2 regions of the Lentibacillus juripiscarius genome follow, and region 1 is predicted to be linked to the other one. Evidence: predicted binding sites of a transcription regulator. Region 1 holds the regulator's gene; the other holds the start of a gene.

Region 1 (3,217 bases):
AGCGCCGATGGTAGTTGGGGCTTTGCCCCTGCGAGAGTAGGACGCCGCCAGGCAGAATAGAGAAGAGGCTGACCCATGAATCGATGGATCAGCCTCTTTATTTTTTAATTTTGGGATGAGCCGTGCTAATCATATCTTTGTCTGAATGGAATGCTTATCGTCCAGCATATGGGCTGCAAAGGGCTGGAGGAGGCGAGTCCTTCAGATTCGGTATTTTGTATCGGGATCAAATCCTAAATAATGTTGGAACGGCCTGCTGCATTATTTTGTGTCATGTCATTTTAACATGATGGGTAACTATAATAGTGAAGGGGGAGTGTGACATGGCGGAATACTTTGATCAGCTTATAGGGGATCATTTTTTGACTATCATGCTGCGTATTGTCATTGCCCTAATTTTATCAGGGTTAATTGGCTTTGAACGAGAACTAAAAAATCACTCTGCCGGGTTTCGTACTCATATTCTGGTTGGAGTGGGCGCTTGTTTAATGATGCTGCTTTCATTGTACGGCTTTGAGTCGTTAATCGATGCTTACGACAATGTCCGGTTTGATCCGACCCGTATTCCCTCTTATGTGATTAGTGGCATTGGGTTTCTGGGGGCTGGGACTATCATTGTAAACGGGATGACGATACGCGGGCTGACAACAGCTGCTTCCATATGGACAGTTGCAGGACTGGGACTTGTCGTTGGGGCAGGGATGTATGCGTCTGCTGTATTTACAACGGTTATCATTTTGTTAAGCCTGGTATTCTTAAATAATTTTGAGCGGCTATTTAAAAAGGGAAAGACATCTTACTTAATTGAGGTCACTGCGCTGCCCGGGTTGGAGATCAATAATGTGGTAGCTGTTTTTGAGAAGCATCACCTAGCGATAAAACAGGTTGAAATTAACCGGATGGAGGATAAGCAGAGGAATATATTTATTACGATTGAGCCTGACAAAGGGTTTGACCGTGTATCCCTTTTTGAGGATATAACAAAACTTGATCATGTTAAAAGTGCCAGTGAACGGCAATGATTGAACACCTTGTGATTGTCACAGGGTTTTTTTCGTTTCCATAAGTGCTGGCCTTTCGGAATGATCATCAGAGGGTATTAGAATTCCCGCGGCATTTTACCATTTGGGGTTAGGACGCTTTTCAGATGTTTCTTTTTTCGCCGAATTGTCTACAATAGGGATAGATTTTTCTTGCATCTTTGTGTGTATATCGTATAATGAAGGCAAAGTCAAAGATAGTCAAAGTCAAATAAGGTAAATGAAGGTAAAAATAATAATGTTCGCTCATATGGTAGAAGAGGAGGAGGGTTTATGCGGAACATTTCGGATATTATAGAGGAATACCTTAAGCAGGTTCTTGACTCTGGCGGCAAAGATGCAATTGATATTAAGCGGAGTGAACTGGCTGATCGGTTTCAATGTGTTCCGTCACAGATTAATTATGTGATTAAAACTCGCTTCACTGTGGAAAAAGGGTATATAGTGGAAAGTAAGCGTGGAGGCGGCGGCTATATCCGCATCATGAGGATTAAACACCAGGACTGGGCGGACTTGATTGATGATATTATTGAGATGATAAACCCAACCTGTTCACAGCAAGCTGCCCTCGATGTAGTGGAAAGACTGCTGGAGGAGGAACTCGTTACCAAACGGGAGGCCAGAATCATGCTCAGTGCCATTGACAGAGAGACGCTTGCCTTTCAGCTGCCATTGCGTGATGAAATCCGTGCCCGAATTATGACATCAATGCTCACAACACTAAAATATCTGAATAAGTGATAGGGGGGAGTACCATGGAGTGCCAGGAATGCCATAAGCGCCCGGCTACACTTCATTTCACCCAGGTTGTCAATGGTGATAAAACGGAAGTGTATGTATGTGAAGTGTGTGCAAAGGAGAAGGGATATATGACCTATCCGGAAGAGGGCTACTCATTGCACCACTTATTGTCGGGATTATTCAGCCCATCATTCGAAATCCAACAAGACACACCACGGCAAGAGACAGAAGAATTGCAATGTCCAAAATGCGAAATGACACTGTCCAAGTTCAAACAGGTAGGGAAATTTGGCTGTTCACAATGCTATCAGACATTTGAAGAGTACCTTGACCCGATTTTCCGCCGTGTGCACAGCGGCAATACAGCACACCACGGGAAGATTCCTGCCCGCAAAGGCGGAGATATGCGTATCAAAAAACAGGTTGATGCATACAGGGAAGAATTGCAGCGGCTAATAAAAAATGAAGCATTTGAGGAAGCCGCGACCGTCCGGGATAAAATTAAGGAGCTGGAAAAGGAACTAGGGAGGGATGATGCATGACACTGCAGCAATTTATGAATGAGGCAATCAGCCCGTGGATGCGGGAGGACGGACCTGACAGTGACATTGTGCTAAGCAGCCGGATCAGGCTGGCACGTAATTTTTCCCAATATTCCTTTCCAATCCTGGCTGATGAAGTTGATCTCGAACGTATTTCTTCGTTTATCCAGGAGGAATATGAGAACCAGTCATTCCAGAACTATGAGTCGTTTTCGTTCATACCCATTCAAGAATTAACACCGGTGGAACGGCGTGTATTAGTCGAAAAACATTTAATCAGCCCGCATCTGGCGGAACAGGGTCAATCATCAGCTGTACTGATATCTGAGAATGAACAGGTATCCATTATGGTGAATGAAGAGGATCATCTGCGTCTGCAGCTTTACTTTCCAGGGTTTCAGCTTTCGGAAGCACTCGGAGAAGTATTTGAACTGGACGATTGGCTGGAAGAAAAGGTAAATTATGCGTTTGATGAAAAGCGCGGATACTTAACAGGCTGCCCGACAAATGTTGGAACAGGCATGCGTGCATCGGTCATGATGCATTTGCCGGCATTGGCATGGACACAGCAGATTAACCGAATGATACCGGCAATCAACCAGCTCGGACTTGTTGTGCGCGGCATATACGGTGAAGGCAGTGAGGCGACGGGTAATATTTTTCAGATATCCAACCAGATCACACTGGGCAAATCGGAAGAGGATATTGTAGAGGATTTGCAAAGTGTTGCCCGTCAGCTAATCGAACAGGAACGTAAAGCGCGTAACAGAATTATGGAACAGTCAAGCAAGCGACTGGAAGACCGTATTTACCGTTCGTATGGAATATTGGCATACAGCCGCATTATTGAGTCAAAAGAAGCAGCAACATGTTTATCTGACGTGCGGCTTGGGA
Region 2 (3,217 bases), on a different contig from region 1:
GAATTTAAGGATGTAAAGGAATATGATCAGCTGACATTGTTTACGGTCGGCGGCTCTGCTGATGGGTGGCATCATTTGGATGTGCTAAAAGCTGAAGCTTCCGATGAACTGGCAATGGCGGATACGTCCAGAGATGACGTTGCCTTTCTGCCGTATACGTCAGGAACCACCGGAAATCCAAAAGGGGTCGTACATACGCATGGTTGGGGATTTGCCCATTTAAAAACAGCACCGGCAAACTGGCTTTCCATTAATGAGGGAGACCGTGTCTGGGCAACAGCAGGTCCTGGCTGGCAGAAATGGATCTGGAGTCCATTTCTGTCTGTGCTTGGATGTGGCGCAACTGGTTTCGTTTATCTTGGCAAGTTCGACCCGAAGACATACCTCGGACTGCTGCAGGATTATGACATTAATGTACTGTGCTGTACCCCGACCGAATACAGACTGATGGCAAAAGTCGATAATCTGGCAGACTATCAGCTCCCAGCCCTTCGCAGCGCGGTATCGGCGGGTGAACCGCTCAATCGAGAAGTGATTGATACATTCCGGCATTATTTCAATATAACAGTAAGAGATGGGTATGGTCAGACAGAAAATACGCTCCTGCTTGGTGTCATGGAAGACATGGAAGTGAAACCGGGCTCCATGGGAAAACCGACGCCAGGCAATGAAGTGGAAATTATTGATGAAGACGGGCACCCGGTTCCACCAAATGAAATCGGTGATATTGCTGTTAAATTAGACAGCCCGGCACTGTTCCTTGAATATTATAAAGACCCTGAACGCACAAAGATGACCCAACGCGGTGACTACTACGTGACAGGTGATCAGGCATCAAAAGACGATGATGGGTATTTTTGGTTTGAAGGCCGGAGTGATGATATCATTATCAGTTCCGGCTATACGATCGGACCGTTTGAGGTGGAAGACGCATTGGTCAAACATCCGTCTGTCCAGGAATGCGCCGTCGTGGCAAGCCCGCATGAGGTCCGCGGCAATATTGTCAAAGCATTCGTCGTGCTGCAGGCAGATGCAGTTGACAGTCCGGATTTGGTCAAAGAACTGCAGAATCATGTAAAAGAATGGACAGCACCGTATAAATACCCAAGAGAAATTGAGTTTATCGATGAATTGCCGAAGACGGCATCAGGGAAGATCAGACGTGTCGAGCTGAGGCAGAAGGAAAAAGTAAAACAATAGTATTCCATTAGAAGCTGCTCCACGTTTGGGGCAGCTTTTTAATGGTAATAACACTAAGGAAAGACCTGAGATATAATATAGAAAACGTTCGTGGTACGACAGCTGCGCAAACAGATAAAATTTTTATCAAAAAAATTGAGCGTAGGTACTTGAAAGTCAAAGAAGGTCAGAGTATAATAACAATTGAAAGGTCAAAGAAAGTCAAAGTCAAAGTCAAAGTTAATGAAAAATGACCTTCACATAATAAAGGAGGAATCGGATATGCAATGTCAAAATTGTGGTATTCGTCCAGCAACAATAAACATGTCTATGCAGATTAACCAGCAAAAAATGAACATGCATCTATGTGATCAATGTTTTCACGAAATACAAAATGGTATGATGAGCGGTGACTTCAGTCATGGCCAGCAAGACAACTTTGCATCTGGCTTTTTCCAGGGCAATGGTGGCCAGGGCCAGGGATTCACTGGAACGAAAACGAAACAGCAATCCGGCAATGATAACAGCCTGCTGGAACAAATGGGCAAAAATGTCACCCATGAAGCCAGACAAGGAATGGTTGACCCAGTCGTCGGACGCGATAATGAAGTCAAACGCGTTATAGAAACATTGAACCGCCGGAATAAAAACAACCCGGTGCTAATTGGTGAACCTGGTGTCGGTAAAACAGCCATTGCTGAAGGACTGGCGTTGAAAATTACAGAAGGAAAAGTTCCTGCCAAACTGATGAACAAAGAAATTTACCTTCTGGATGTCGCTTCACTCGTAGCCAACACAAGCATGCGCGGACAGTTTGAGGAACGTATGAAACAGCTTGTTCAGGAGATGCAGCAACGAGACGATGTCATCCTGTTTGTCGACGAAGTACATCTTCTGGTTGGCGCCGGCACAGCGGAAAGCTCGCAAATGGACGCCGGCAACATACTGAAACCGGCGCTGGCACGCGGCGATCTCCAGCTGATCGGTGCAACGACCCTGAAAGAATATCGTGAAATCGAAAAAGACGCTGCACTCGAGCGCCGCTTCCAGCCGGTCATGGTGCACGAACCATCTGAGGAAGATGCTGTTGCCATTCTTAACGGCATTAAAGACCGGTACGAAAAATTCCATGAAGTGCGCTATTCCGATGAGGCGATCCGTTCATTTGTGACACTGTCCAAGCGTTACATCCAAGACCGTTATCTGCCGGACAAAGCCATCGACCTGATGGATGAAGTCGGCTCACGGCTTAACTTGGACAACGCCGAAAAGGATTCCGACTCCATTCAGAACAGGCTGAATGAAATCGTCCGTGAGAAAGAGCAAGCAGCAGAACGAGAAGACTATGAACGGGCAGCACACTTGCGTTATCAGGAAATCCAGCTGCAGAAACAGCTTGAAAAAGCAAAAGACGAACAGCAGGATATCGATGTGGATATTTCCGATATTCAATTGATTGTAGAGGAAAAGACCGGTATCCCTGTCACGAAACTGCAAGCAGATGAACAGGAAAAAATGCGGAATCTTGCTGAACAGCTTGGTGCAAAAGTCATCGGCCAGGATGAAGCAGTTCAGAAAGTGGCTAAAGCTGTTCGCCGCAGCCGTGCTGGACTGAAATCAAAGTCCCGTCCAATTGGTTCATTCCTGTTTGTCGGACCGACCGGTGTCGGAAAAACGGAATTGACCAAAGCACTTGCGGAAGAACTGTTCGGCACCCGTGATAGCCTGATCCGGCTAGACATGAGTGAGTATATGGAAAAACACGCTGTCTCGAAAATCATTGGATCACCACCTGGATATGTCGGACATGAAGAAGCCGGCCAGCTGACCGAAAAAGTTCGCCGGAATCCGTACTCCATCTTGTTGTTGGATGAAATTGAAAAAGCACATCCAGATGTGCAAAACATGTTCCTGCAAATTATGGAAGATGGCCAGCTAACCGATTCACATGGACGCACGGTAAGCTTTAAAGATACGGTTATCATCATGACCAGCAATGCGGGAACAGGCGAAAAACAAGTAAACGTCGGCTTCAACC

Evidence for each region. The regulator CtsR, encoded in region 1, represses protease genes until heat stress. The targets are predictions, from matches to a motif close to ATGGTCAATAAAGGTCAAACA.
Region 2: ACFSUO_RS04105 (ATP-dependent Clp protease ATP-binding subunit) is a predicted target of CtsR. The motif match lies at 1,388-1,408, and genes of this name have one in related genera.

What each region holds. Positions count from the first base shown of each region.
Region 1 covers NZ_JBHUNA010000016.1:15-3,231, forward strand. Annotated here, with positions in the region: gene ACFSUO_RS07200 (MgtC/SapB family protein) at 324-1,022, shown strand; gene ACFSUO_RS07205 (CtsR family transcriptional regulator) at 1,314-1,781, shown strand; gene ACFSUO_RS07210 (UvrB/UvrC motif-containing protein) at 1,796-2,323, shown strand; gene ACFSUO_RS07215 (protein arginine kinase) at 2,320-3,217, shown strand, end outside.
Region 2 covers NZ_JBHUNA010000007.1:2,879-6,095, reverse strand. Annotated here, with positions in the region: gene mbcS (acyl-CoA synthetase MbcS) at 1-1,200, shown strand, start outside; gene ACFSUO_RS04105 (ATP-dependent Clp protease ATP-binding subunit) at 1,462-3,217, shown strand, end outside.